Regions from separate parts of the Streptomyces sp. NPDC101234 genome, predicted to be linked through region 4. Evidence: riboswitches for the same ligand, from Rfam matches in the RefSeq annotation. Region 4 holds a riboswitch; each other region holds the start of a gene.

Region 1 (7,283 bases), on a different contig from region 4:
TCGACGCGCGTCGGATTGCCGATCCGGTAGTCGGCACCGGAGGCGGCCCGGGCCGCCAGCAGATCGGTGTCGGCGGTCGACAACAACAACACTGTGCTCATGCGGGCGCTCCCGGTGGAATGAAAGGCAGTCCTTGCGGCGCGCCCGACTCGATGAGCCGCCAGAGCGCGTCCGTGTCCGCGTGCTGTTCGATCAGGTCGCCGAGCCGGTCGAGCTGCTCCTCGCGCAGCGCGGCGAACGAGGTGTCGGGGGCCGGCACGAACCGGCGGCCCGCGGCGGCCGCCACCTCGCGCAGAAAGGCCCGCCGGAAACCGTCCGACTCCAGGGAGCCGTGCCAGTGGGTGCCCCAGGTCTGCCCGACCCGGCAGCCGTCCAAGAAGGGCTCCCCGCCGGTGACTTCGGCGACCCCGTGGTGGATCTCGTACCCCTCGACCCGCTCGCCGAGGGCCTCCCCGACGGGCCGGGTGAGTGTCTTCTCGCGGGCGAACCGGACGCGTACGGGCAGGATCCCCAGCCCGTCCACCTGCCCCCGCCGGCTCTCGACGTCGTCCTCGATGTGCTCGCCGAGGATCTGGAAGCCACCGCAGATGCCGAGGACCGGCCGCTGCTCGGCGGCCCTGCGCCGCAGCGCGTCCGCGAGGCCGCGCTCCCGCAGCCACTCCAGGGCCCGGACCGTCCCCCGGGTCCCCGGGACCACCACGAGATCGGCGTCGGCCAGCTCCTCCGGCCGGTCCACGAACCGCACCACGACACCGGGTTCGGCGGCCAGCGCGTCCACGTCCGTGAAGTTGGACATCAGCGGGATGGCGCACACGGCGACCCGCAGCACGTCCTCGCCGACGGGCGGGGCGGTGTTCGACTCACGGACGGTCCCGCGCAGGGAGACCCGGAGCCCGTCCTCCTCGTCGATGCCGAGGCCGTGCCGGAAGGGGAGGACGCCGTACGTCTGTCGTCCTGTCAGCCCGTGCAGCATGTCGAGGCCGGGCTCCAGCAGGGAGACGTCGCCGCGGAACTTGTTGACGAGGAACCCGGCGACGAGGGCCTGGTCCTCCGGCGAGAGCAGGGCGACGGTGCCGAAGAACGACGCGAACACGCCCCCGCGGTCGATGTCGCCCACCACCAGCACGGGGAGCCGCGCGTTGCGCGCGATCCCCATGTTCACGATGTCGGTCCGGCGCAGATTGATCTCGGCCGGACTGCCCGCCCCCTCACAGATCACCGCGTCATACGTGCCCCGCAACTCGGCGAGACAGTCGAGCACGGTCCCGAGCAGCTTCTGCTGCCGCCCGCCGTGGTATCCGCGCGCGCTCAGCTCACCGACCGGCTTGCCCAGCAGCACGACCTGACTGCTCTGCTCGCCACCGGGCTTGAGCAGCACGGGGTTCATCAGCGCGGTCGGCTCGACCCGGCAGGCCTGCGCCTGCATGGCCTGCGCCCGCCCGATCTCGGCCCCCTCGCGCGTCACGAAGGAGTTGAGGGACATGTTCTGCGCCTTGAAGGGCGCGACCTTGACGCCCTGTCGCACCAGCCACCGGCAGATACCCGCGGTGACGACACTCTTGCCGGCGTCCGAGGTGGTGCCGGCGACGAGAAGACCACCGTTCATGACGTACGTCCCTTCCGTCCCTTCGCGGCGAGGCGCGCGGCGACGGTCACGCCGAGCGCGAGCAGACCGACACGACGGGAGAGCCGTACCGCCCGCCGGATGTCCGCGACCTCCACGGCCCGCCCCTGCGTGTTCAGCACGGGCCGGTGCTCGACCCGTCCCGCATACGACAACGTCCCCCCGAGCCGCACCCCCAACGCCCCCGCGAACGAAGCCTCCACGGGCCCCGCGTTGGGACTCGGATGCCTGGCCGCGTCGGCCCGCCAGGCCCGTACGGCTCCACGGGCATCCCCACCGGCGGCCGTCGCCAGCACGGCCGTCAGCCGCGCCCCCGGCCACCCGGCGACGTCGTCCAGCCGTGCGGAAGCCCACCCGAACCGCCGGTACCGGGCCGACCTGTGCCCGACCATGGCGTCCAGGGTGTTGACGGCGCGGAACCCCACCAGCCCCGGCACACCGGCCAGGGCTCCCCACACCAGCGCGCCCACGACCGCGTCACTGGTGTTCTCGGCGACGGACTCCACGACGGCACGGGCGATCCCGTCGGCGTCCAGGGCCTGCGGATCCCGTCCGCACAGATGCGGCAGCCGGGCACGGGCGGCCTCGACGTCCCCCGCCTCCAGGGCCCGCCCGATGGTCCGCGCCTCGCGCGCGAGCGACGTCCCGCCGACAACCGCCCATGTGGCAGCGGCGGTCAGCGCGACGGAAGCGGTGGTCGACGGTCGTACGACCCGCTGGGCCACGGCCCCCAGAGCCACGGCGCCGCCGGCGCACACGGCGGTGTGCAGAGCGCCCCACCCGCGATCGTCCCGCCACAGCACCTTTTCCACGGCCCCGGCCGCCCGTCCGAACACGGCGACCGGATGCCCCCGGCGCGGATCGCCGAGCAGCAGATCACCGAGAAGGCCGGCGGCGGCGCCGTACGCGAAGACGCGATCGGCACCCATCGGCTCAGCCGGCCGTGGGGTCGGGGACGAGCCGGGTACTGAACCTCGATCGGCAGCCGCACATGGCGTTATGTCCTCACTCAGGGTGTCCGCGCCCTGGTTCGACGAGACCGGCGGTGAGAGTTCCTGGCTCCCGGGGCTACCTACCCCGGTGACAGTGGCGGGACCGCGCCGGATTCACACCGGCTTCCTCTCTTGCCGCCGTACATGGCTCCGGCAGTCCACCATGCCCCCGGAAGACCCGTCAACTTGCCGTTGACCTGCGAGGGGAGAGTGTGCGAAGGCCCACATCGGGTGCCCTGCGGGGCTCCTGGGACATGCCGAAGGCTCCTTCCCGAGCGGGTCGGGGAGGAGCCTTGTCGGTCGTGTCCGGGTCTCGGCGGCGACGGTCCCGGTCAGGCCTTCGCCACGATCAGGTGGATGCCGTACGCCACAGCTGCCGCGCAGGCCGCGAAGCAGACGTAGGCGGCCGTCACGGCCAGGGCCGCGGAGTTGCCCTGGGCCGTGGCGCGGGCGCGGGCGGAGAGGCCCTTGATGCCGAGGGTGAAGAGGGCCACCAGGCCCACGGTGGCCACGAGGCTGACGCCGAAGACGGAGCCGATGGCTGCCCAGTCGATGCTCATGTTGGTTCTTCCTCGGGGTCAGACGGTGGCGGCCGGGTCGGTCGCGGCAGCGGCGGCGGGGGAGGGGATGGTGGCCGTGAGGCCGTCGGTCACCGGGCCCGCGGGCGGGGGAGTGACCGCGGCGATCGCCGTGGTGACCACGCCGGCCGGTTCCTCGGCCGCGGTGTCGTTGACGTTGGCGCTGTCCACGACCTCGCGGCGGGAGAGCTTCCAGATCGCCGCGCCGGCGGCCACCAGGAAGACGCCGACGGCCGCCGTGCCCCAGTCGCCGAGGTCCGTCACGGACTCGGCGAGCGCGCCGACCAGTGCGGCCGCCGGGAGGGTGAGCACCCAGGCGACGAGCATGCGGGTCGCGGTGGACCAGCGGACGGTGCCGCCCTTGCGGCCCAGGCCCGCGCCCATCACCGAACCGGAGACGACGTGCGTGGTGGAGAGGGAGAAGCCGAGGTGGGAGGAGGCCAGGATGGCGGTGGCCGCGCTGGTCTGGGCGGCGAAGCCCTGCTGCGGCTGAAGGTCGGTCAGGCCCTTGCCCATGGTGCGGATGATGCGCCAGCCGCCGATGTAGGTGCCGAGCGCGATGGCCAGACCGGCGGAGAGGATGACCCAGGTGGGAGGGTTCGAGCCGGGGGCGATGGAACCGCCCGCGATCAGCGCGAGGGTGATGATGCCCATCGTCTTCTGCGCGTCGTTGGTGCCGTGCGCGAGCGAGACCAGGCCGGCGGAGGCGATCTGGCCGGCGCGGTAGCCCTTGCGGGTGGCCTCGTCGTCGGCGTTCTTCGAGAGCGCGTAGGAGAAGCGGGTGGAGAACATCGCCGCGAGACCCGCGACGACGGGGGCGGCGACCGCCGGGAGCAGGACCTTGGCGACGAGCACGTCGCCGTGGACGGCGCCGAACCCGGCGGAGGCGACGGTGGCGCCCACCAGACCGCCCATCAGGGCGTGCGACGAGCTGGAGGGCAGACCCACCAGCCAGGTCACCAGGTTCCAGAGGATGGCGCCGACCAGGGCGGCGAAGATGACCTCGGGACGAATGCCGTTCTCGTCGACGAGGCCCTTGGAGATCGTGTTGGCGACCTCCACGGAGAGGAAGGCGCCCACCAGGTTGAGCGCGGCGGACATGGCCACCGCGATCTTGGGCTTGAGCGCACCGGTCGAGATGGTTGTGGCCATCGCGTTGGCGGTGTCGTGGAAACCGTTCGTGAAATCAAACGCGAGTGCGGTTACCACCACAATCGCGAGGATCAGCGAGAAGTTTTCCATTTACCCAGGCAATCGTTCGAAGTCATTGGTTGTTGGACCGTAGGCAACCTGGGTGAACGGGAGGTGAACTGGGGTGGACTTGGGGGTGTCTATGACGGAGGGCCGTCATTCCGCTTACGGTCCGACGGCCCGGTCGCCGCTTGGCTGGTGGCCCTTGGCGAACGACCTCAGCCGGCTCGCCGACCCGTTGAAGAGATTCTGGTCACCCGGCAGGCTGCCGCTGTTGTCGTACTGCCAGAAGGTCCAGGACGACCATCCGGCCGGCAGCGCCCCGGCGTCCGCCGAGCCGTGCCGGGCGATCCACAGCGCGTGGTCGGCGGCGAAGGCGCTGCTGCCGCCGGTGCACAGGTTCCACCAGTGGGTGGTCGTGTAGATCACCGGCCGCCGGCCGGTCTCCCGGTGCAGTTCGTCGCTGAAGGACCTGATCCAGTCGACCATCCTGGCGCTGCTCATGCCGTAGCACTTGTGCTTCTTGTCGTACGGGTCGTACTCGACGTCGAGCGCGGGCGGCAGCGTCCAGCCGTCCGCGGTCCAGGTGCCGCCGTGGCTCACGAAGTACGCGGCCTGCTCGGCGCCCGACGACTTGTCCGGCAGGGCGAAGTGGTACGCGCCCCGCATGATCCCGGCGTCGCGTGCGCCCGCGTACTGCTGGTCGAAGTACGGGCTCTGGTAGGTGGTGGACTCGGTCGCCTTGATGTATACGAACTCGGCGCCCTTCGCCTTGACGCTCGGCCAGTCGATGTCCTTCTGGTGCGAGGAGACGTCATGCCCCCTCGGCAGGCTCCCGGCGGACGCCGGTGTCCCGGCGAACGCGATCGCGGTCCCCGCGGACGCGAGGGCGAGCGCCGCCACGGACGCCGCCAGGGTGCGGACGCGGACGCGGACGCGATGGCGATGGCGCCGACGGTGGTGGCGGGACGGAATGCGGTCACAGGCCATGTTTCCCCCCGGAATGGCAGCGTGTGCGAAAAATCGTCCAGAGATTATTGGAAGATCGGCGTATGATCGGCGATCTTCAGCCAAGGGTGGAGATAGAGCAGTTTGTGGCGATTTGCTCTCTACTGATCTCGGGATGTCCGGCCTAAAGTGCCCTCCCGTGCGGACCGGTTGGGGCGTCGGCTGACAGGATCGGGCCATGGGTGAGCAGTGGCGGGACGAGCGTGGCGGACGGGCCGGCCGGGGTGGCGAACAGGGTGTGCCGGAGCCGCGAAGGCGGGATGTGCGTGCGGAGGAGGCCGACGCCTGGCGGGAACTCGTCGCCACGGCCCGCCGCACGGTGACCGACGGACTCGTCGTCGGCACCTCCGGCAATGTCTCGGTCCGCGTCGGCGACACCGTGCTGGTCACGCCGTCGGGCGTGCCGTACGACCGGCTCGGCGCGGACGACGTGACGGGCGTGGACCTCACCGGCCGTCAGGTGCTCGGCGCCCTGGTCCCGACCAGCGAACTGCCCATGCATCTCGCCGTCTACGGCAGCACCGACGCCGAGGCCGTCGTCCACACCCACGCCGTCCACGCGACGGCCGTCTCGACCCTCGTCCCCGAACTTCCGGCGATCCACTACATGTCCGGGGCCCTCGGCGGCGCCGTCCGGGTTGCCCCTTATGCGACGTACGGCACCGAGGAGTTGGCCGAGAACATGCTCCGCGCCCTGACCGACCGCTCCGGCTGCCTCCTCCAGAACCACGGCACGATCACCTACGGCACGACCCTGACCCAGGCCTATGACCGCACCGCCCAGCTGGAGTGGATGTGCCGCCTGTGGCTGACGGCGTCCTCGGTGCCCGTCCTGACCCCGACCCTGCTGTCACCGGAACAGCTGGCGGAGGCTCGGGAGAAGCTGCGGGGATACGGACAGAAGAAGGGGTGAGTCCGGGGGCGGGCCCTCCTGCCCGGCGCGCCCTCGGGTTTCCTCCGCTGGCCACCACCCCGCTCCGCCCCGACACTGGACAGGTGCGCCCAGTCAAAGTCACGGCCGCCGCCGTCGGTGCCGTACTCGCCGCCGGTGCGGCCAGTGTGGCCGCCGGACGGTTCGCCAGTGGCGCCGCGCTCAAGGCGCCGCCGGGCCGGCCCCTGCCCACCGAACCCCGGCTCACCGTGCACGGCACCGCGGCCGGCCGCATCACCCTCACCCGGGACCTGGCCTCACTGCGCCCCGGCCGCTACGGCCTGGCCGGCGACGGCTCGCACGCGGTCGTCGGCGCCGTCCTGGAGTCCGCCGCGAACACCGCCGACACCGTCGTACGGCGGCTGGAACGCGTGACCCACGGCTCCCTCGAGACCGGCGACCAGGTCTGGCTCACCCCCAACGTCCACATCGGCGACCCGGGCGCGGCACTCGGCCTGGAGTGCGCGGACATCGACATACCCGGTGAACTGGGCCCGCTGCCCGCCTGGTTCGTGCCCGGCTACCGGGACACCTGGGTGATCGCGGTGCACGGCCTCGGCACCACCCGCGAGCTCGCCATGAACGTCATGGAGTTCCTGCATGCCCGCCGGCTGCCCGTCCTCGCCCTCGCCTACCGCGGCGACCTCGGTGCCCCGCGCCCTCCGGACGGCCTGAACCACCTCGGCGAGAGCGAGTGGCGCGACCTGGACGCGGCGATCCGCTACGCCGTCCGCTACGGCGCCCGCCGCGTCGTCCTGTACGGCTGGTCCACCGGCGCCACCATGGCGCTGCGCGCCGCCGTCCACTCGGCACTGCGCGACCGTGTCTCCGGGCTGGTCCTGGACTCCCCGGTGCTCGACTGGGAGGCCACCCTGCGCGCCCTCGCCCAGGCCCGGCACACCCCCGAGGCCCTGCTGCCGCTCGCGGTGCGCGCCGCCCAGGGCCGGGCCGGCCTGCAC
Region 2 (7,283 bases), on a different contig from region 4:
GGGTGCGGGCGGGGTGGCTGTGCCGATCCGCAGTCCGGGACGCAGGGGCTCCCGGTTCGTGCGGATGCACGGCGGCAGCGGCGTACCGAGCTGCTCCGCGCGGGCCATCCGTTCCTCGACCTCGTCCGGATGCCCGTCGCGTTCGATGAGGTTGAGCATGACCAGTACGTCGGCGACGAGGTGTTGGGCCCGCGGGTCGAGGGTGCTCCAGCCGACCGACGGCGGGATCCACAGGTTGTCCTTGCGGTAACCCCCGGAGTGCTCGGCGCGGGCACCGATGTTGTCGGCGACACCCTTCTCGTCGATCCACAGGAACCGCTCGGGCTGTCCTGTCTCCAGCGCGAGGGCCACCAGATCACCCGTCTCGGCCACGAACGGATGCAGGCGGCGCCGGACCTGATCGCCGTTCTCCCCGGGCTGTCCCGGCGCCGCGCTCTCCGTGCCCGCCATGGACAGCCAGCGCTCCACCGTCTGTACGGCGGTGGCCCCACCGCGCTGCTGCACCGGCCGGGACCCGCCGGCAGGGCCGCCGTTCCGCCCCGGCGTGGCGTACCCCTGGCGGTCGCAGCCGGCGGCCATGTCCGCGAGCTCCCACAGGCACAGTGCCTGGAGCAGGCTGAGTTGCGCGTACCAGCACCGGGACTGCTGCAGCACGGTCTCCGCCTGGCGGATCAGGTCGATGCGACCGCCCGGGTAGGTGTGGGGGTGCCGTTGGCGTCGGTTGGCCGCGTACTTGAAGCCCTGGGCCAGCGCCGCCTCCAGGGGCAGCGGCAGGTCGGGGGTACCGCCGGTGTACTTCGGGTCCAGGTGGCGCAACCACTTGGCGAGCCGTTCCCGGGCCTCGTCGCGGTGGACCTCGTCGACCGAGCCCAGGAGCATCGGGAGCGTCCAGGCCCGCATCACGAACTCCCTGAAGAGAGCCACCCGCCGCTGACGGTAACGCCGGTTGAGCTCCAGCCGGTCGTGCTGCAGCCGCCGGATGTGCTCGGACGACGCGGCCCGCCCGGACGCTCCGGCCGATCTCGCCCGCCCCATACGCTCGGCCCACGTCTCGTACTCCCGCCTCTTCCAGGCCCTCAGGCTCTCGAGACGGTTGTTGTACTCCTCCACGGGATCGCTGTTCAGGCCCACCCGCTCGCGGATCACGGCGAACGCCGCGTTGCCGCCGGCTCCGATCTCCTGGGCGACGGCCAACCGGATGGAGTAGGAGGGTTCTTCGATGCCCAGCAGGACGAGCTCCCAGTACAGCGGGGTGGTGTCGATCCGGTCGCCGACCTTCCGCAGCGCGGCTCCGAGCTGCTTGATCAACCTCCGCTTCGCGTCCCTCAGGGTGCGCCGGTCGCCCTTGACGCCGGGCCAGCTCTCGCGCACCGCGGCGACGATGTCACCCAGCCGTCTCGGATCCTCCTCCCCGCTCTCGATCTCCAGAGCCGCCGCGTAGAGGTCGAGGGCCTTCGGGTCGTCCGTACGACGGCTCGCGGCCGCGCTCAGGCGGTGGGCCGGAGTGCGGCCCCGCACGGGTGCCTGCCGGACCAGTTCGGCGATCTCCCTGCGTATGTCGGCCCGGATCCCGCCCTCCTCCTTCCCCGCGAGGCCCGCCGATCGCGCACGGGACAGCAGCACCAGGGCGATGAGCAGCTCCCGGCTGGGACCGGGCGGCTGCAGTGCCTGCTCGACCAGTTCGCCGGCACCCCGCTCCCCCAGCCGGCTCAGCACACGACAGCCGAAGTACGCCTGGATGATGCTGTGCGGGAAGCGGACCCGGTGCCCGAAGCCCTCCACCAGCTTGAGCTTGCTCGCATGGGCCGTGAGGCGGGCGAGGCCGGCCTGGCACTGGTCCATGTTCCCCTCGCTCAGCCGTCTGCGTTCCTCGTCGCTGAGCCGCTGGCACAGCACGCCCCAGATGTGTTGCCGGTCCCACTGGGAGAGGACGTTCCCGCGCTTCCCGTACCGGTCGAAGGCATGGCCGGTCCACATGTGCTCCGCCCGCGCCCGGGCACGCCGCGCCGGTCCGGGGTGGAGGACCTCCGGGTCGAGCAGTTCGGCGAAGTCCACCTCCAGCTTGTCCTGGAGCAGTCCGGCGCAGGCCAGCGCCGAGACCGCTTCGAGGGCGTCGCGGCGCTCCTGCGGGGTCAGCGCGACGTCCTCGCGCAGTTTCCCCTCGCACAGCGCCTCGGCCCAGGTGTCCAGCAGCCACAGCCGCAGGGCGGCGCGATCACGGCCACGGCCGTTCAGGTGCCGCGGATCGTCGCCCGGGCGATCCTGCTCCAGGGCTCCGCGCCGGTGGAGTTCACGGGCGATGTGGAGGTAGATGGGTGAATCGGTCACCTCCGCCGTCTCCACGATCCAGCCGAGCCGACGCTCGTCGGAGTCCGGTACGCCCGCTTCGACGAAGCGCAGCGCCGCCGCCTCGCCGAGCGGCTCCAGCTCGACGATCGCGGCGGAGGTGCTCTCCAGCGGACTGTGCGGACGGGATGCGATGACCAGCGGAAGCTTCTCCTCGTGGGCACGTTCGATGGCCCGGCGGATGACGTTGTCCCGGTTCTGCTGCTGACCGTCGTCCAGAAGGGCCTCTTCCAGCCCGTCGGCGAGGACGACCGGCTTGTCGTCGGCGAGGAGTTGTTGCCAGACCCGGTCGGTCTTGCTGCGCGCCAGGATGCCCTTGGGCGCCTCGTCGGTGAAGCGCCGCTTGGCCAGGTGTTCGAAGTTCAGGTCGGCTCCGTCGCCCGCGTCCCGCAGCCGGATCGGGACCGGTACGGCGTGCTGGCAGGCCAGGAGTTCGGTGAGCCGTACGAGGACGGCGGTCTTCCCCGCGCCGACCCCGCCGACGAGCAGATACGGCCGACGGGTGTCGCGCTCCCGCAGCCGCTCGGCGATGACCTGGGCGATCTCCTCCCGGCCCACGATCTCGGCGGTGTCGGGCCCGGCGGTGGGCACCAGTCCGCCGGGGTCCCGCAGTGCCTTGGTGAGGTAACGCCGTTTGGTCCAGCGGTACCACCAGAACAGGAAGAGCGCGGCGGCGATCGAAGCGGCGAGTATCGGACCGACGAACTTGAAGACGATGTCGAACGCCTTGCTCTTCTCCCGCCAGTGCTCGAACTCGGTGGTGTGGTGCACGCCCACGATGTACAGGCCCTCGATGATCCACGCGAGCAGCGTGAGCACGGCGACCAGCCAGATCAGCCTGGTGACATTGGCGTAGGAGGCCCATCTGCGCCACTTCTTGGGGCGGGCGGTCCCCCGGCGGGCCTCCAGACGGATCATCAGGGAGTGCCAGTGGCGGGCGAGTCGGCATCCGGCCCGGCTGCCCGCGCGTCTCGGACCAAGTGTCGCCATCTGCGCGGAGCGCGGCCGCTCCTTGCCGGGCGGGTGACGGACGACCCTCGTCATGGCGAATTCCTTCCGAGATCTGTGCTCGGGGCCAAGGAACCGAGGGGGCGACCACACCTAGTTCCATGGAATCACTCCCACCGCTGCCCGCAACCCGGCCGCACCACGGCGGAAACACCGTGGCTGGGCAGTGGGGGCCTCCGGCAGACTCGGCGGCATGGACATCAGGATCCGGCCGGCCGACCCCGCCGAGTACGAAGCCCTCGGCGAGATCACCGCTCAGGCCTACCTCCGGGACGGCCTTCTCGACTTCGGGGAGAGCGACAGCTACCTGGGCGAGCTGAGAGACGTGGCCGGGCGGGCGGCCGCGGCCGACATACTCGTGGCCGTACGGAACGGCAGTCTCCTCGGCGGAGTCACCTTCGTCCCCGCCGGTGGTCCCATGGCCGACATCGCGCGCCCCGGGGAGGCCGAGATCCGGATGCTCGCGGTCGACCGCGCGGCCCGGGGCCAGGGCGCCGGCGAGGCACTCGTACGTGCCTGTGTCGAGCGGGCCCGTGCCACCACGGGTTGCTTCCGCGTCGTGCTCTCCACACAGCGCACCATGCTCGCCGCCCACCGGATCTACGAACGGCTGGGCTTCGTCCGCACACCCGAGCGGGACTGGAATCCGCTGCCGGAGCTGGACGACATCACTCTCCTCACCTACGAGCTGACGCTCTGACACCACCGCGACACAACATCTGGGGGTGACACGACAGCCCGGCACTAGATGTATGCTCATGCTCGCTGTCACCACAGGGGAATCCGGTGCGAATCCGGAACTGTCCCGCAACGGTGTACTTGCGCACATCTGTGCGCAGGAGTCAGTCCGAGGACCTGCCGACAGCACATCCGGCCATCCGGCCCGGGTGTTCTGACGTCCGGGCCTCGTGGAGTGGGCCGGGGACGCGACACGCGTGCGCTCGCCCGTGTGCTGCCTCCTGCCCTCCGCCAGGCCCTGTGCCGAGCGAGGGAGAGCCCCACGTGACCATCGCGCCAGCCGACCCGGTTTCAGCGACCATCTCCGTGGAAGAGGACGGTCCCGGAACCGCGCTGCTGCGGACCCTGACCGAGCTGACCGCCGACCTCCCCGACGCCGACCCCGGCCGGGTCGCCGCCGCCGCGCTGCGCGGCCGGTCCGCGCGGGCCGACGAAGCGGAGTTGCGCGAGCTGGCCACGGAGGCGGCCGCCGGCCTGATCTCGGAGGACCCCGCCTACTCGCGGCTGGCCGCCCGTCTGCTCACGGTCTCCGTCCGCGCCGAGGCCACCTCGCAGGGCGTGACGTCCTTCACCGAGTCCGTGGCGGTGGGGCACCGGGAGGGGCTCATCGCCGACCGGACCGCCGAGTTCGTACGGCTGCACGCGGCCCGCCTGGACGCCCTCGTCGACCCGGACGCCGACGACCGCTTCGGCTACTTCGGGCTCCGCACGCTCCACAGCCGCTACCTGCTCCGGCATCCGATCACCCGGCGCGTGATCGAGACGCCCCAGCACTTCATGCTCCGGGTGGCCGCCGGTCTCGCCGAGGACGACACCGCGCGCGCACTGGACGAAGTCACCGCGCTCTACCGCCTGATGAGCCGCCTCGACTACCTCCCCTCCTCCCCCACCCTCTTCAACTCCGGCACCCGGCACCCCCAGATGTCGTCCTGCTACCTCCTCGACTCCCCGAAGGACGAGCTGGACTCCATCTACGACCGCTACCACCAGGTCGCCCGCCTCTCCAAGCACGCCGGCGGCATCGGTCTGTCGTACTCCCGGATCCGCAGCCGGGGTTCGCTGATCCGCGGCACCAACGGACACTCCAACGGCATCGTGCCGTTCCTGAAGACCCTGGACGCCTCGGTCGCCGCGGTGAACCAGGGCGGTCGGCGCAAGGGCGCGGCCGCGGTCTACCTGGAGACCTGGCACTCCGACCTCGAGGAGTTCCTGGAGCTGCGCGACAACACGGGTGAGGACGCCCGCCGTACGCACAACCTGAACCTCGCGCACTGGATCCCGGACGAGTTCATGCGCCGGGTGAACGCCGACGGGCAGTGGTCCCTCTTCTCCCCCGCCGATGTCCCGGAGCTGGTGGACCTGTGGGGCGAGGAGTTCGACGCGGCCTACCGCAAGGCCGAGGCCGACGGACTCGCGCGCAAGACGGTCCCGGCCCGTGACCTGTACGGCCGGATGATGCGCACCCTCGCGCAGACCGGCAACGGCTGGATGACCTTCAAGGACGCGGCCAACCGCACCGCGAACCAGACGGCCGTCCCCGGCCATGTCGTCCACTCCTCCAACCTCTGCACGGAGATCCTGGAGGTCACGGACGACGGCGAGACGGCGGTCTGCAACCTGGGGTCGGTGAACCTGGGAGCCTTCGTGACCGGCGGGGACATCGACTGGGAGCGGCTGGACGAGACCGTCCGCACCGCCGTCACCTTCCTCGACCGGGTCGTCGACATCAACTTCTACCCGACCGAGCAGGCCGGCCGTTCCAACGCCAAGTGGCGTCCCGTCGGCCTCGGCGCGATGGGCCTCCAGGACGTCTTCTTCAAGCTGCGGCTGCCCTTCGACTCGGCGGAGGCGAAGGCGCTCTCCACCCGGATCGCCGAGCGGATCATGCTCGTCGCGTACGAGGCCTCCGCCGACCTCGCCGAGCGCAACGGCCCGCTGCCGGCCTGGGAGAAGACCCGTACCGCGCAGGGTGTGCTGCACCCCGACCACTACGGCGTCGAGTTCACCTGGCCCGAGCGGTGGGCGGCGCTGCGTGCGCGGATCGCGACCACCGGCCTGCGCAACAGCCTGCTCCTCGCCATCGCGCCCACCGCCACCATCGCGTCCATCGCGGGCGTGTACGAGTGCATCGAGCCGCAGGTCTCCAACCTCTTCAAGCGCGAGACGCTCTCCGGTGAGTTCCTCCAGGTCAACTCCTACCTGGTGCAGGACCTCAAGGACCTCGGCGTGTGGGACGCCCGCACCCGTGAGGCGCTGCGCGAGGCGAACGGCTCGGTGCAGGACTTCGTGTGGATCCCCGAGGACGTACGACGGCTCTACCGCACGGCGTGGGAGATCCCGCAGCGCGGTCTGATCGACATGGCCGCCGCCCGGACCCCGTACCTGGACCAGGCCCAGTCCCTGAACCTCTTCCTGGAGACGCCGACGATCGGCAAGCTCTCCTCGATGTACGCGTACGCCTGGAAGTCGGGCCTGAAGACGACGTACTACCTGCGCTCGCGTCCGGCGACCCGTATCGCCCGCGCCGCCCAGGCCCAGGCCACCATCCCCGTCCAGCAGACGACCCCCGAAGACGCCGTCGCCTGCTCCCTTGAGAACCCCGAGTCCTGCGAGGCCTGCCAGTAATGACCAGCGAGAACAAGGCTGTGACGTCCAAAAACCTGCTCGACCCGGGCTTCGAGCTGACTCTGCGCCCCATGCGCTACCCGGACTTCTACGAGCGCTACCGGGACGCCATCAAGAACACCTGGACCGTGGAGGAGGTCGACCTCCACTCGGACGTCGCCGACCTCGCCAGGCTCACGCCGGCCGAGCAGCACCTCATCGGCCGTCTGGTGGCGTTCTTCGCGACGGGCGACTCGATCGTCGCGAACAACCTGGTGCTGACGCTGTACAAGCACATCAACTCCCCGGAGGCGCGCCTCTACCTGAGCCGGCAGCTCTTCGAGGAGGCCGTCCACGTCCAGTTCTATCTGACCCTGCTGGACACCTACCTCCCCGACCCGGAGGACCGGACGGCGGCCTTCGCGGCGGTCGAGAGCATCCCCTCCATCCGGGAGAAGGCCGAGTTCTGCTTCCGGTGGATGGACTCGGTGGACAACCTGGACCGGCTGGAGTCCAAGGCCGACCGCCGCCGCTTCCTGCTCAACCTGATCTGCTTCGCCGCGTGCATCGAGGGCCTGTTCTTCTAC
Region 3 (7,283 bases), on a different contig from region 4:
CCGCGATGAGGAGGGCGAGGAGCAGAGGGTTGCCGGTACGGGACGCGGCAACCCCGAGGAAGAGCGACCAGAGCCACCAGGCGCCGGGGTGAAGGGTCCGCGTGCGGCGGGGCGGCGCGTTGTGGCCGACGTGACTGCGGCGCCCCTTCAGGGGCGCGGGGCTGAGACATATGCGGCTCCGCCGCGTGGGCGCGACCAGCCCCCACGCACCCGCACTGTGACGATCACGCATCCTTCCGCCGCCGCGCCTGCCAGACCGCCCCCGCGGCCAACACCACGACCACTCCCACCCCGGCCAGCAGCCCAACAGACGGCCCGCTGCCCGACGTACCACTCGCCGCCACTTTCTCTCCGCACCCCTTCTCGGGATACCCGGCGATCGCACACAACAACGCGTTCGTGTCGTACCGCAACGGCTTCGCCACAGCGGCCAGCGCCTCCGCCGTCGTCGCGTCCCCGGACACCACCGCGCACACCGTCCGCCCCGCCGGCGGCCGCTCGCCGGACGGCGCGTCCGCCGTCGTACCGAAGTCGATGACCAGCGCGACCCGTTTCTTGCCCCGCACTGCCGGCGTGTCCGCGCAGATCGTCCCGAAGTCCGCCGCCCCGCGCGGCCGCGACGCGTCCGCCGAGTCCTCGCTCACCGCGAAGCGGAAACCCTCCACCGCACCGTCGGCGGGCTGCGCGGTCGAGGGGCCCTGCGTGGCGTACGTCCAGCGCGAACCGTCCCGCTCCCAGAAGGACCAGTAGCGGTAACCGGCGGCCTGGGCCGGCCCCGCCGCGGTCCCCCAGACCAGGAGCGCGGTCATGAGCAGCAGCGCGGCCCGGCGGACGGCGGTCACAGCTGCCGCTGCTTCCGGCGGCCGCTGAACAGGAAGCCGATGCCGATACCCGCGACGAGACCCGTGCCGACGATCCACCACACACCGGTGCCCGACGACTTCTTCGCCCCGGTGTGCTCGGCGGCAGCCGCCCGCGGGGCCGGTCCCGTCGCGTTCAGCGCCGTCACCAGGTCCGTACCGCCGAAGTCGCGCGGATCCGCGCCCATCGCATGCGCCGCGAAGATCAGCTCGGCGTAGGCCGCGGGCCCGCTCTGCTTCGCCCACTGCGCGGAGTTCGCCGTCAGCCAGGCGTACGGCTTCTTCGCCGGCTTCGTCCAGCCCTGCGCGGCCATGGCGACGACCGCGTCGGCGGTGTTGCCGTAGTCCGGCTGGGGCTTGGCACCGGGGAGCGCGGAGACCAGGTAGCCCTTCTCGTGCACGGCGTCCGCGAGGTACTCGGCGCCGTTGCGGGCCACCTCCTCCCGGGTGAGGGCCTTGTCGGAGTTGGCGCAGATGTATCCCTCCGCCGGGGCCTTGCCGGCCGTCGCCGCGAACCCCTTGCCGAGGGCGCCGAGCACCCCGGCGGCCGTGGCGTCCGCGTTGGCGGACAGCTTCCCCGTCTTGTCCGGCTGGTAGGCGAGGCCACCGCCACCGCCACCGTCCTGGTCGCAGGGGATGGACCACTTGGCCAGCAGGTCGTACGGCGTCCGGTCCGCGCTCGCGCCGGCCGCCGCGAGGGCGCCGATGACCACACCGGTGGAGTTGGTGTCGCTGGGCGAGCCAGGGGCGTAGCCCCAGCCGCCGTCCTTGTTCTGCTGCGACTTCAGCCAGGTCACGGCCTTGCCCACGGCGGAGTCGTGGCCGCCGACCGCCTTCAGTGCCTGTACGGCGGCCGCCGTGCTGTTCGTGTCGACCGTCACCTTGGCGTCGCAGGCCGCCGTCGGCTCGGCGCGGAACGCGGCGAACGCGCCGTTCGCGCACTGCTGCCCGGCCAGCCAGTCCACCGCCTTCGCGGCCGGGGTCACCCCGACCGTGTGCTGGGCGAGCAGGGCGAGCGACTGGCGCCAGACGCCGTCGTACTTGGGGTCCGTGCTGCCGTACAGCCCCGACGGGAGCACCGCGGAGGCGGACGGGGACGGATCGTCGGCGGCCAGTGCGGTCATCGTGGGCATGGCGGCGCCGATGACGGCGGTGGCGGCCAGCACCGCGGCGCTGCGGCGGAGGACGTTCATGGTCGGCGGGTGCCTCTCCCTGTGGGGGAGCCGGGCAGCACGGGACACCCCGGCGGCTCGGCTCCGTAACCTCGACGGTGCCGTGCGCCGACGGACACCGGCGCACCTGAGCCGATCAACGTCCGCGCGGGGCAGTCCGGCTCGCCGCACGGAACGGCTCACGGTTGCGGGTCAGCGCCGGAATTACACCGGCTTCCCCCCGTACGGGTGATGACGACCCCGCTACTTTACCGGGCGTCAACAAGAAGCTGAGGGGCGGCTGTGCGGAGACCGTTTCGTCATGGTCGCGCCATGACGGGGAGACTGCTCGGCTCGGGGCGTTCGGCCGATGTGTACGAGATCGACGAGGCGTGGGTGCTGCGCCGTGAGCGGGGCGACCGGGGGACTCGGCGGCCAAGGGCGCGCTGATGACGTACGCATGGGAGCACGGATACCCGGTGCCCCGGGTGCGGCCCTCCGGCTCCCGGACCGACCTGGTGATGGAGCGGCTGTCGGGGCCGACCACGCCGGCGGTACTGCCGGCGGGCGGGATGGGTTGTCGCGTCTGGTGGGCGGCACGGGTGATTCGATAGCCTCGCGACTGCTCGGCCGACCGACCGACGACGCACGTCCAGGGGGACCTTGGTGAGCGACGCCCATGCCCCGCTGACCGGCGTACCGGAACGGCTGGGGGAGCTGTCCTGCCGCACCGGAATCCCCGTCGGGGTCGTCGCCGAACTGCTCGGCGCCGCCTTCGAGGGTGCCGCCGCCAACTGAGCCGAGCGCCCGTGCATTTCAGTCCACCCGGGTCGGAACCGCCCTCCTCGAACAGGGGGCGGATGTCGCAGAAAGCCTCAGCACTCATGTCTGACAGAGCCACCGCAGCGGTCCGTCGTACCGCGATCGTCATCGGCGGCAGCACCGCCGGACTGCTCGCCGCCTCGGTCCTCGCCACCCGCTTCGACGAGGTCACCGTCGTCGAGGCCGACCGGCTGCCCGCGGGCCCCGCACACCGCAAGGGGCTGCCGCAGGCCAGACACGCCCATCTCCTGTGGTCGGGCGGCGTGGCCGCCCTCGAAGACCTGCTCCCCGGCATCACCGGCGAACTCGTCGGCAAGGGCGCCGGACTCATCGACGTGATGAAGGACCTGGTCAGCAAGGCGCCTTCGGGACACTGGTTCCGGCGGTTCACCGACTCCCGGCACAACATGATCGTGTGCAGCCGTGACCTGCTGGACGCGGTGATCCGCGCGGACGTGCTCGGCAGGCCCCGGGTGACGCTGCGGGACGGCACCCGGGTGGCGGGGCTGGTCGGAGACCGCGACCGGGTGACCGGCATCCGCATCTCGGACGACGACGAACTCGGCGTCCTGCACGCAGACTTGGTGATCGACGCGAGCGGCCGGGGCTCCCGGACGCCGGACTGGCTGACGGAGCTGGGCCTGCCGCCGGTCGTGGAGCGCGTCGTGGACGCCGGGGTGGCCTACGCCAGCCGCGTCTACGAGGCCCCGCCCGCGACCACCGCCGTGCCCCGCTACCCGGTCGTCAACGTCCAGGCCGACCCGCGCAACGCCCCCGGCCGCGGCGGGGTCCTCGTCCCCATCGAGGGCGGCCGCTGGCTGGTCACCGTCTCCGGTACGCGGGGCGGACAACCGACCGCCGATCCGGCCGAGTTCGGGCCCTTCGCCCTGACCGGCCTCAAGGACCCGATCATCGGCCGGCTGATCGCCAACGCCAAGCCGCTGACCGACCCGGTGACCACCCGCAGCACGGCCAACCGCCGCCGCTACTACGAGAACGCCCCCGCCTGGCCGGAGGGCTTCGCGGTGATCGGCGACGCGGTCGCCGGCTACAACCCCGTCTACGGCCACGGCCTCTCGGTCGCCGCCCAGAGCGCGATCGCGGTCCGCGAGGTGCTCGACCGGCACGGTGCGGGCGCTCCGGGCACCGCCCGCCGTATCCAGCGCGCGGTGGCCCGCCCGGTGGGCAACGCGTGGAACCTGGCCGTGGGACAGGACGCGTACTACCCCGGAGCGGCACCGGAGCCGCCGACGGCGGTGGAACGCCTGCTCACGGCGTACGTCGACAAGGCGGTGGCGGCGGGCTCGGAGAACCCGCGCGCACTGCACGGACTGCTGGACGTGATGAGCCTGAAGACGGCCCCGACGCGGCTCTTCGCCCCCGACATGCTGTGGAACATCTTCTTCGGGGGCCGGAAGGGGCCGTTGGGAGAGGTGCCGTTGTCGACGGCGGAGCGGGCGGCGGCGGGGCTGGAGGGGTAACTCACGGGGACAAAGGGGCACTTCACCCGCTCGCCTGCGGAGTCGGCCCGCCGAAGGGGAGGACCAGGGAGCGGGAGGACAGCAGCCATCGGCCGCCGAGGCGCCGGAACGTGTCCTCGTACTGGCCGATCTGGACGGGCGGCCCGGCCGGCACCGTGCCCCCCTCGTAGCCGTCGACGCGGTACGTCTGGAAGTACGACGTGGCCGTCGCCGTGTCCGGTCCGGTGACCGTGACCAGGATGTTGGACATGATGCGTCGGGACAGCCGGCCCGCCGGCCGGGAGCCGAAGTACGCGGCCAGCGCCTCCCGTCCTGCGGCCCGCCGCCCGTCCCCGGGCGGCGGCCACTCCCACCAGCCGTCCGCCGTGAACAACTCGGCGACGGAGGACGGCCGGCCGAGATCGAGCCGGTGGACGAAGTCGATGACGAGGCGCTCGCAGGCGCGTTCGGCGAGGAGTTGCTCCAAGGGATCCATGCGACTGTCTAACAGCGGGGGACCGCGTCCGGCGACCGGATTACACCGCCACGTACGTGGCCGGCTCGCTCCCCGCCACCTGCTCCGCGCGCCCCAGCTTCACCAGGCGCCGTAGATGGGCCTCGGCCTCCGACACCGCGATGTTCCTCGATCCGTAGGGGATCTGCTCCCAGGGCCGGTTCCACTCCATCCGTACCGCCAACTGCCAGGCGGTGAGCGGATGCTGGAGGAGGGTGAGGAGGCCGGCGAGGCGTTCCTCGTGGTGGGTGAGGAGTTCCCGTACCCGCCCCGGTGCGTCGGTGAAGGTGTGCTGGTGGGCCGGGAGGACCTCGGCGGGGGCGAGGCGGCCGATGCGTTCCAGCGAGTCGAGGTAGTCGCCGAGCGGGTCGGTGACCTCCCCCACGCTCGGCTGCGCTCGCGCGGGGGGACCCCCACCGTCCTCGGGGTCCTCGTACAGCCCGATGTGCGGGGTGATCTCGGGGAGGAGGTGGTCACCGGAGAACAGACGGCCGTGGCCGGGGAGTCGGCTCGGGTGTTCCTCCTCCAGGTGCAGGCAGACATGACCGGGCGTGTGCCCGGGTGTCCAGACGGCGCGCAGCCGGCGGCCCGGCAGGTCGAGGAGTTCGCCGGGCACGATCTCCCGGTCGGGTAGGGCGGGGGACAGGCCGGGCAGGGAGCGGCCACGACGGCCTCCGCGCAGCGGCGCCACATGCTCCTCGGGCGCACCGGCGGCGGTCAGCTTCGCCTCCATGTAGCTGAACCACCGCTCGGACCTGGTCTCCCGCGTCCGCCGTACGATCGCCGCGTCGGCCGCGTGCATCGCCACCCACGCCCCGGACGCCTCCCGCACCTGCCCCGACAGCCCGTGATGGTCGGGATGGTGATGCGTGATGACGACGCCGTACACCTCCCCGACCGCCGTACCGCACCCGCCCAGCCCCGCCACCAGCACATCCCACGACCCGGGATCGTCCCACCCGGTGTCGACCAGCACCGGCCCGCGGTCGGTGTCGACGACGTACACCAGGGTGTGGCCGAGCGGGTTGTCCGGGATGGGCACCTCGACGGAGCGCACGCCCCCGCCGTGGTCGTGCACGGTCACCTCCGACCGCACCGCCACCGCCGGCTCGCCCTGCCCGTCACGCTCGTTCCGACCGTTCGTCATTCCGCCGCCCTCCGCCCCCGCACCGCCGCACGGCTCCTGCTCACTATAGCCAGAACTGATTACGCGTCAGATTTCCGCGGGGGAAACCGACTAGGAGCAGAGATTCACGTGCCGGACGGCCAGGACGTGCCCCGCCGCGTCGATGAGGCGGCTGCGGGCGAGCTTTCCGCCGGTCACCGCGTTGGTGATCGCCGAGGCGATCGAGGACGTCTGGGAGCCGACATTGCTTCCCAGGTCGAACATGACCATGTCCGCACCGGAGCGCAGGGCCTGGACGGCGGCCGCAGGGATGGTGAAGCCGGCGCCGGAGATCGCCTTGGCGCTGAGCGAGTCGGTGACCACCAGCCCCTTGAAGCCCAGCTTGCCGCGCAGCTCGGAGCTGATCACGGTGGGCGACAGGCTCGCCGGATTGGTGGCCAGGCCCGGCACGATGTTGTTGGAGACCATGATGGCCGGGGCGCCGGCCTTGATGGCCGCGGTGAACGGCGGGATCCCCACCTTCTGCAGGGTGGACCAGGGCAGGGTGCGGGCGGGGCCGAAGTCGGAGTTGTAGGTGGAGCCGCCGAGGCCCGGGAAGTGCTTGACGACGGGTATCACGCCTCCGTCGCGCATGCCGTTCATGTACGCGACCCCGGCCTTGGAGACCACCGCGGTGTTGCCGCTGAAGGACCGCCATCCGTCGGGGTTGGTCTTGCTGGGGGCCACGTTCCTGCCGTCGACGTCGACCACCGGCGCGAGGTTCATGTTCACCTGGGCGGCCGCCATCTTCTTGGCCACCTTCGCGACGTTCTGCTGGATCTGGGCCGGGGTCCAGTGCGCGCCCATGTACGCGGCCCAGGGCAGGGATCCGACGAGGTTCGCCATGCGCTGGATGCCGCCGCCCTCCTCGTCCGTCATCACCAGCAGACCCAGATGGCCCGGAACGTGGGACTTCAGGGTGGTCAGCCGGGCGCCGAGGTCGGACGGTGCCGCACTGCCGAACAGCACCACACCGCCCGCACCGGCGCTCACCTCGGAGGTGGCGCCGGACACCGAGGTCTCCGACACCGGGACGGCGATGGTCAGCATGGCCAGCCGCTGGTTCGACCACCCGGCCAGCTTCGTGGCGTTGGTGCACGCGGCGGGGGTGGTGTCGGCGGCGGTGGTGGCCGCGGTGGTGGCGGTGCCGGTGGCGCCCGGTGTGAGGGACGACGGGGAGGGCCCGTCGGGTGCGGCGGGGGACTTGTTGGGGGCGCTGGAGTGCGGGGACGCCTGGGGGGCGCCCGAGCCGCAGCCTGCCAGGAGCATCGCCGCCATGACGGCGGCGGTGCCGGTGCTCAGTCTGCGTGC
Region 4 (7,283 bases):
ACCCTCGCCCACCTCGCCCCGGCCGCCCCGCACCGGATCGCGCTCGGCGGCCTGCCCCCGCACGACACCGCCACCCTGGTCGACGCCGTCTGCGGGGCGCCCGTGGATCCGGCGACCGTGACCGCACTGGCCGAGCGCACCGGCGGCAACCCGTTCTACGTCCTGGAGAGCGCCCGTCTCCTCGCCGACGAGGGCGCCCTGGTCGCGATCTCCGAGGTCCCCCAGGGGGTGCGTGACGTGCTGCGCCGACGCCTCGCGCTGCTGCCCGCCGCCGCGCGGTGGGTCGTCCAGCTCACCGCGGTGCTGGGCCTGGAGGCCGAGGTGTCCCTCCTCGTCGACGCCGCCGAACTGGACGAGGAACAGGTGCTGGAGGGCCTGGACGCGGCGCTGGCCGCCGACCTGCTCGCCGAACCCGGGCCCGGCCGCGTCCGGTTCGTGCACGCCCTGGTCCGTGACACCGTCTACGCCGGCCTGTCCGGCGTACGGCGCTCCCGGCTGCACGCCCGGGTCGCCCGGCTGCTGCGCCACCACCGACCGGGCGAACTCGCGGCCCTGGCCCACCACTTCGCCCGCTCAGGCAGCGCCGCCGACGCCCCGCTCGCCGTCGACTACGCGCTGCGGGCCGCCGAGGCCGCCGAACGGCGGTACGCCCATGACGTCGCCGTCGCGCTCATCCGGCAGGCGATCGACACCCACACCGCGGCCATGGGCGAGGATGCCCAACCCGACGGGCTGATCGAGCTGTTGGTGCCGCTGCTGGGCGCGCAGGTGCGCACCGGTGCGACGGACGCGGCCCGGCGCACCCGGCAGCGGGCGGTGGAACTCGCCGAACAGGCCGACCGCGGCGACCTGGTCGCGGCCGTCTACGGGGCGTGGACCGAGCCCGCGCCCTGGCGCAGCCGGCTCGAAGGACCGTACGACCGGACCGCGCTGTCCCGCCTCGAACGGCTCGCCTCCGATACCGGGCTGGACGGCCCGACCCGCTCCCGCGTCCTCCAGGTCCTCGTCGACGCGGTCGCCGCGGAGGACGCGCCCCGGGCTCTGGAAGCGGCCGACGCCCAGCTCGCGCTCGCCCGTGCCGACGGCGAACCACGGCTGATGGCCGCCGGGTTGATGACCTCGGCGCGGCTGCTGCCGCACGAGACCCGGGCCGCCGTGCGACCGCCCCTGACCGCCGAGTTGCGCGAGCTCGCCCGCACCCACGACCTGCCCGCCTACCGCTGGGTCTGCGAGCACCTCGACGCGATGACCGCCGCCGCCCGCAACGACCCCGCCGCGGTGCACCGGCACACCGCGCAGGGCCTGGTCCTCGCGCGCCGCTACCGCATGGTGTGGGCGCAGGGACTCAGCGCCGCGACCTCCGCGATGCTGGCCGTCGTGACCGGCCGTTTCGAGGCGGCGGAGGCCGGTTATGCCGAGGCCGACACCCTGCTGCAGCGGGTGGGCGCCCACCACGCCACCGGGCTGCGCACGCTCGGGCTGATCAGCATGCGGCTCGCCCAGGACCGGGCGGCCGAGATCGAGCCAATGGTCCGTGCCGTGTACGAGTCGGCGGGCGGCTCGGTCGCGGTGGCCCATGCGCTGGTGCTGGCCCGTCTCGGCAGACTCGACGAGGCCCGGGCCGTGCCCGTCTCGCCGGATCCGCTCCGGGACCATCTGTACGGCCTGGAACTCGACTTCCGCGCCCAGCTCGCCGTACTCCACCGGGATCACGAGGCCGCGGCCGTCCTCCTCGGACACCTGCTGCCGGTGCGGGACCAGCTCGCCGGCGCGGCGGGCGCGGCCTATGCGAGCCGACCGCTCGCGCACGCCCTCGCCGATCTGCACCGGCTGCTCGGCGAGGACCGGGAGGCCGCCGAGGGCTACGCACTGGCCGAACGCACGGCACACGCCTGGGGTTCGGCCCATCTCGCCGCGAGCGCCCACCGGGCCGCCGCGGAGCTGGCCGAGAGCCGGGCGCGCAGGCGCACCTTCGCGACCTGACCGGGCGGACGCGCGGACCCGACCCGGCGGATGCCGGAGGTAACGATCCGGCGGATACGCGAGCCCGGCCCGGCGAATGCGCCGGCCCCATCAGGCGGATGCCGGACGAGGCGGTCCGGCAGGTCCGAGGCGGTCCGGCAGGTCCGAGGCGGCGCGTCGCGCCCGGTGGCGCGGGCGGGCGCGACGCGGGCGGTGTCAGCCGCCGAGGGCCGCGTCGACCACGGCCTTCGCCTCCTCCTGCACCCGGGCCAGGTGGTCGGGGCCCTGGAAGGACTCGGCGTAGATCTTGTACACGTCCTCGGTGCCGGACGGGCGGGCCGCGAACCAGGCGTTCTCCGTGGTCACCTTGATGCCGCCGATCGCCGCGCCGTTGCCCGGCGCTTCGGTGAGCACGGCGGTGACCGGCTCGCCCGCCAGGGTCTCGGCGGTGACCTGGGCCGGGGAGAGCTTGGCCAGGAGGGCCTTCTCCTCGCGGGTGGCCGGGGCGTCGATACGGGCGTAGGCGGGTTCGCCGAAGCGGGCGGTCAGGTCGGCGTAGTGCTCGGACGGGGTCTTGTCCGTCACGGCCGTGATCTCGGAGGCGAGCAGGGCGAGCAGGATGCCGTCCTTGTCGGTCGTCCAGACCGAGCCGTCCCGGCGCAGGAAGGAGGCGCCGGCCGACTCCTCGCCGCCGAACCCGATCGCGCCGCTGACCAGTCCGTCGACGAACCACTTGAACCCGACGGGAACCTCGACGAGTTGACGGCCGAGGTCGGCGGCGACCCGGTCGATCATCGAGGAGGAGACCAGGGTCTTGCCGATGCCGGCGTCCGCCGCCCACTGCTCGCGGTGGCGGTAGAGGTAGGAGATGGCGACGGCGAGGTAGTGGTTGGGGTTCATCAGGCCGGCGTCGCGGGTGACGATGCCGTGCCGGTCGGCGTCGGCGTCGTTGCCGGTGGCGACCCGGAACTCGTCGCGCTTCTCGATCAGCGAGGCCATGGCGTACGGCGAGGAGCAGTCCATGCGGATCTTGCCGTCCCAGTCCAGCGTCATGAAGCGCCAGGTGGGGTCGGTGTAGGGGTTGACCACTGTGAGGTCGAGCGAGTGCCGTTCGGCGATCCGCCCCCAGTAGGCGACCGAGGCACCGCCGAGCGGGTCGGCGCCGATGCGCAGCCCGGAGGCCCGGACCGCGTCGAGGTCGAGGACGCTGGGCAGGTCGTCGACGTAGACGCCCATGAAGTCGTACCGGCCGGTGGTGGGCGCGGCGAGCGCACGCTCGTACGGGATGCGCTGTACGTCCTTCATCCCGCCCGCGATGATCTGGTTGGCGCGGTCCTGGATCCAGGAGGTGGCGTCGGAGGCGGCGGGGCCGCCGCTCGGCGGGTTGTACTTGAAACCGCCGTCGGCGGGCGGGTTGTGCGAGGGGGTGACGACCACCCCGTCCGCGAGGCCGGCCGTACGACCCCGGTTGTGGGTGAGGACGGCGTGCGAGACGGCCGGGGTGGGGGTGTAGCCGTCGGCGCTGTCGACGAGGACGGTGACGCCGTTGGCGGCGAAGACCTCAAGCGCGGTGACCTTGGCGGGCTCGGACAGGGCATGGGTGTCGGCGCCCAGGAACAGGGGGCCGTCGGTGCCCTGGCCGCTCCGGTACTCGCAGATGGCCTGGCTGGTGGCCGCGATGTGGTCCTCGTTGAACGCGGTCGTCAGGGACGATCCGCGGTGTCCCGAGGTGCCGAACGCGACCCGCTGGGCAGGGTCGGCCGGGTCGGGGTGCAGCGCGTAGTAGGCCGTGACCAGCCGGGCCACGTCGACGAGGTCCTCCGGAGCCGCCGGCCGGCCCGCTCGCTCATGCGGCATGAGTCCACTTCCTCCGCAGTCGTTGATCGATCGCTCGGCGCCCATCTTTCCTTGTCAGCGGCGGTGGACGCGAGTGCGGCACCGTCCGTACGCCGAAGACACGGCGGGTTCACGGCGGGTTCACAGCAGCCGCAGGGCCCCTGCGGGCCCGGCGGGCGCACACGAAAGGGCCCCCGGACGGTTCCGGAGGGCCCTCGCGTGTCGTTCGGTGAGCTGCGGACATCCGCCGTCAGTGTGCTGCGGACATCTTCCGTGCGGCGGCCGGAGCCCTCGCCGGCTTCGGGTTGAGCACGCGCTCGGCCAACTCGCCGAACAGCAGCCCGAATCCGCCCCACAGGGTCAGCTGGATGGCCAGTGCCGAGAGCCGGAACCGCCACAGCAGGGTGGCCGGGAAGTCCTTCGGCACCTCGTTGACGACCGGCAGGAACTGGTAGGCCAGCCCGATGACGACGGCGAACGCGACCACCGCGAGCACCGTCGCCCACCAGGTGCCCAGCCGTGGCTGGAGCCGCTTTCCCAGGATGGTCGCGGCGACCGCCAGCAGCACGCTGAGCAGCATCATCAGGAAGTAGAGGGTGGTGCGTTTCCCGATGGTGTCCGGGTCGCCCACCGACGGCGGGTTGGCCGGGTACTTCAGGAACGGCACCACGTACACGGCGAGCAGCGCGCAGCCCGACAGCAGCAGCGCCGTCGCCCGCGGCGAGAAACGCCCGACGCGGCCCAGGGCGAAGCAGAAGGCGAGTGCGGCGATACCGCCGAAGGCGACCCCGTACACCAGCACACCGGTGGCCAGGCCCGCGGTGGACTGCAGGGAGCGGGAGACGACCTCCATCTCGTGCTCGTGCGAGTGGGCGTCCTCGAAGCTGATCGCCTTGTCGACGTTCGGCTCACCCAGCAGGTAGGCGGCGACCAGGGCGAGCACGCCGGCGGCAAGGCCGGCGAGCATGCCCCGCACCAGGAGGTTCCGTACCGTTGCGGAGTTCATGTGATGTACGGCGTCCCTCGCGTCAGTGGCAGGGGAAACCGAGCAGATGGCGGGCGTCGTGCACCCACTCGTGGACGTCCGTGCCGTTGAACACGGAGGTGGCGCCCTGCTCGGCGCCGACGAAGTAGAGCAGGACGAGCATCAGGATGCCGAAGAAGACCGCCCAGGGAGCTATCGCGGACAGCGGCAGCTTGGCGGGAACGGCGGGGGTGTTGGCTGTCGGCGGAGCGACGGTCTGCGCCATGGCAGGACCTCCTCTGGGAGTTCGCGTCCCAACTCGGTGGTGCACATGACGACGGCCACGGGTCTGACTGGCAAGCGCCCGGGGGCTCTTGCATACAGTGGCGCGACCGTGCCGGATTCCCACCGGCTTCCGTCTCGCCGTCGTCGATATCGGACAGACCGTACCGCGTGTGGAAGGTACGGCCAAGACCGCGTCACCGGTCGTGATCTTCGTCTCGCGCCTGGTGGGCGGTCGGCGGCCCGGCTCATCCGGGCGGGGCGAGGCCCAGTTCGCGCTCGCCGAGCGGCGCGAAGAAGCGGTCGACGTCGGCGTCGGTGACCTCGGCGAGGGTGGCCGGGGACCAGTGCGGGTGGCGGTCCTTGTCGACGACCTGGGCACGGATGCCCTCGACCAGGTCATGGGTGGCGAGAGTTGCGCAGGAGACCCGGTACTCCTGGTCCAACACCTGCTCCAGCGAGCCGAGTCGCCGAGCCCGGCGCAGGGACTTCAGGGTCACCTTGAGAGAGGTCGGCGACCTGGTGAGCAGGGTCTCCGCCGCCTGCTTGGCGGCCGGGTCGCCGTGCGCCGACAGCCGCTGGACGATCTCCTCGACGGTGTCGGCCCGGTAGCAGGCGTCGATCCACGCACGGTGGCCGGCCAACTCCCCTTCGGGCGCCGACCGCACATGCCGAGCAAGCGCTTCCGGTACGGGCCGTTCGGCGAGGTCGTCGACGAAGGGCCGGATCGAGCCGGACGGCATGAAGTGGTCGGCGAGTCCGCACAGCAGGGCGTCGGCGGCGCCGATCTGTGCGCCGGTCAGGGCGAGATGGGTGCCCAGTTCGCCGGGGGCGAGGGCGAGCAGGCGGGTGCCGCCGACGTCGGGGACGAAGCCGATCCCGGTCTCCGGCATGGCGATCCGCGAGCGTTCGGTGGCGATCCGGACGCTGCCGTGCGCGGAGACGCCGACACCGCCGCCCATGACGATGCCGTCCATGATCGCGACATACGGCTTGGGGTAGCGGGCGATCCGGGCGTTGAGGTGGTACTCGTCGTACCAGAAGGCGGCCGCGGCGGTGCCGTCGCCGTCGCGGGCGTCGTCGTGGACGGCACGGATGTCACCGCCCGCGCACAGGCCGCGCTCCCCCGCGCCGGTGATGACGACGGTCTCGACGGCCGGATCGTGCTCCCAGGCGGTCAGGGCTTCGGCGATCCGCAGCACCATCGGGTGCGACAGCGCGTTGATCGCCTTCGGCCGGTCGAGGGTGATGTGTGCGGCCCGGCCGGTCGTGTGCAGCAGGACGTCGCTCATCCGGACGCCTCCGTCGGTTCGTGGGCCACGGTGACGCGCATGTTCTCGTCGGTTCCTTCCGGGTCGGGTGGACTCGTCGGTCACGGACGATCTTCTCGCGACCGGTCGGTCCGCAGCGCGACGGCCCGTCGGAGTGCGTCCCGGCAGGCCACGACGGCGGGGTGCCCGCCCCGCCCGCGGCGTACGGCGGTGAAGACACGGCGCCCGGCGGGGAGTTGCCGCAGCTCGGCCGTCACCCGCTGTCCGTCCCGGACCAGGTCGGGAAGGAAGGCGGCCGCGAGTCCCTCCTCCACGAGGCGGAGGTGCAGCAGCAGGTCGGTGGTCTCGAAGCGTACGTCCGGTTCGAAGCCCGCGTCGCGGCACACGCCCATGGACCAGTGCCGTGCCGGAGTTCCTTCGGGTTCCATCACCCAGGGGTGGCCGGCGAGTTGCCGCAGTTCCGTCCTCGGGCCGCCCGCCGAGGGCGGCAGGGCGAGGTGGAGGGGATCGTCGAGCAGGTCCTGCTGTTCGAGTTCGGCGGGCCGACGGTGGGGGTTGCCGGGGTACTCCTCGGCGAGGACGAGGTCGAAGTCGCGGGCCTGAAGTGCCGGGAGGGACTTTTCCGGCTCCATGTGGGTGACGTGGACGCGCAGGTGCGGATGGGCCTCGCGCAGCAGCCGGAGCGCGGCGGGGACCAGGACCAGGGCGGCCGTCTGGAACGAGGCGACGCGCAGGGTGCCGGTCAGGTCGGTGAGGGAGGTCTCGATGTCGGCCTCGGCGCGTTCCAGGCGCTCGAGGACGGCTTCGGTGTGGGCGACGAGGATCTCGGCCTGCTCGGTCAGGCGTACCCGCCGCCCGACCGGCTCCAGCAGCGGGACACCGACCTCGGCCTCCAGCTGGGAGAGCTGCTGGGAGACGGAGGAAGGAGCGTACGACAGGGCCGCGGCGACGGCGGCGAGCGTGCCCCG

What was found. A riboswitch is a leader RNA that binds a small molecule or an ion and turns the genes downstream of it on or off. The one in region 4 is predicted to bind cobalamin.
Region 1: another riboswitch for cobalamin. It lies ahead of ACIRR9_RS39290 (cobalamin biosynthesis protein); the one in region 4 lies ahead of ACIRR9_RS07165 (CbtB-domain containing protein).
Region 2: another riboswitch for cobalamin. It lies ahead of ACIRR9_RS03240 (ribonucleoside-diphosphate reductase subunit alpha); the one in region 4 lies ahead of ACIRR9_RS07165 (CbtB-domain containing protein).
Region 3: another riboswitch for cobalamin. It lies ahead of ACIRR9_RS11665 (prenyltransferase/squalene oxidase repeat-containing protein); the one in region 4 lies ahead of ACIRR9_RS07165 (CbtB-domain containing protein).

Annotation. Positions count from the first base shown of each region.
Region 1 covers NZ_JBIWOA010000028.1:77,177-84,459, forward strand. The annotation lists gene cobN (cobaltochelatase subunit CobN) at 1-101, opposite strand, end outside; gene ACIRR9_RS39285 (cobyric acid synthase) at 98-1,606, opposite strand; gene ACIRR9_RS39290 (cobalamin biosynthesis protein) at 1,603-2,553, opposite strand; cobalamin riboswitch at 2,653-2,795, opposite strand; gene ACIRR9_RS39295 (hypothetical protein) at 2,949-3,176, opposite strand; gene ACIRR9_RS39300 (anion permease) at 3,195-4,436, opposite strand; gene ACIRR9_RS39305 (lysozyme) at 4,551-5,375, opposite strand; gene ACIRR9_RS39310 (class II aldolase/adducin family protein) at 5,572-6,306, shown strand; gene ACIRR9_RS39315 (alpha/beta hydrolase family protein) at 6,390-7,283, shown strand, end outside.
Region 2 covers NZ_JBIWOA010000001.1:692,228-699,510, reverse strand. The annotation lists gene ACIRR9_RS03250 (ATP-binding protein) at 1-3,390, opposite strand, end outside; gene ACIRR9_RS03245 (GNAT family N-acetyltransferase) at 3,548-4,054, shown strand; cobalamin riboswitch at 4,100-4,232, shown strand; gene ACIRR9_RS03240 (ribonucleoside-diphosphate reductase subunit alpha) at 4,357-6,717, shown strand; gene ACIRR9_RS03235 (ribonucleotide-diphosphate reductase subunit beta) at 6,717-7,283, shown strand, end outside.
Region 3 covers NZ_JBIWOA010000005.1:214,445-221,727, reverse strand. The annotation lists gene ACIRR9_RS11675 (energy-coupling factor transporter transmembrane component T) at 1-232, opposite strand, end outside; gene ACIRR9_RS11670 (SCO2322 family protein) at 225-842, opposite strand; gene ACIRR9_RS11665 (prenyltransferase/squalene oxidase repeat-containing protein) at 839-2,053, opposite strand; cobalamin riboswitch at 2,166-2,290, opposite strand; gene ACIRR9_RS11660 (hypothetical protein) at 2,461-2,625, shown strand; gene ACIRR9_RS11655 (hypothetical protein) at 2,678-2,809, shown strand; gene ACIRR9_RS11650 (NAD(P)/FAD-dependent oxidoreductase) at 2,896-4,314, shown strand; gene ACIRR9_RS11645 (nuclear transport factor 2 family protein) at 4,337-4,789, opposite strand; gene ACIRR9_RS11640 (MBL fold metallo-hydrolase) at 4,830-5,954, opposite strand; gene ACIRR9_RS11635 (glycoside hydrolase family 3 N-terminal domain-containing protein) at 6,045-7,283, opposite strand, start outside.
Region 4 covers NZ_JBIWOA010000003.1:147,074-154,356, forward strand. The annotation lists gene ACIRR9_RS07150 (BTAD domain-containing putative transcriptional regulator) at 1-1,983, shown strand, start outside; gene pgm (phosphoglucomutase (alpha-D-glucose-1,6-bisphosphate-dependent)) at 2,179-3,819, opposite strand; gene ACIRR9_RS07160 (CbtA family protein) at 4,049-4,804, opposite strand; gene ACIRR9_RS07165 (CbtB-domain containing protein) at 4,827-5,048, opposite strand; cobalamin riboswitch at 5,085-5,225, opposite strand; gene ACIRR9_RS07170 (enoyl-CoA hydratase/isomerase family protein) at 5,293-6,336, opposite strand; gene ACIRR9_RS07175 (LysR family transcriptional regulator) at 6,417-7,283, opposite strand, start outside.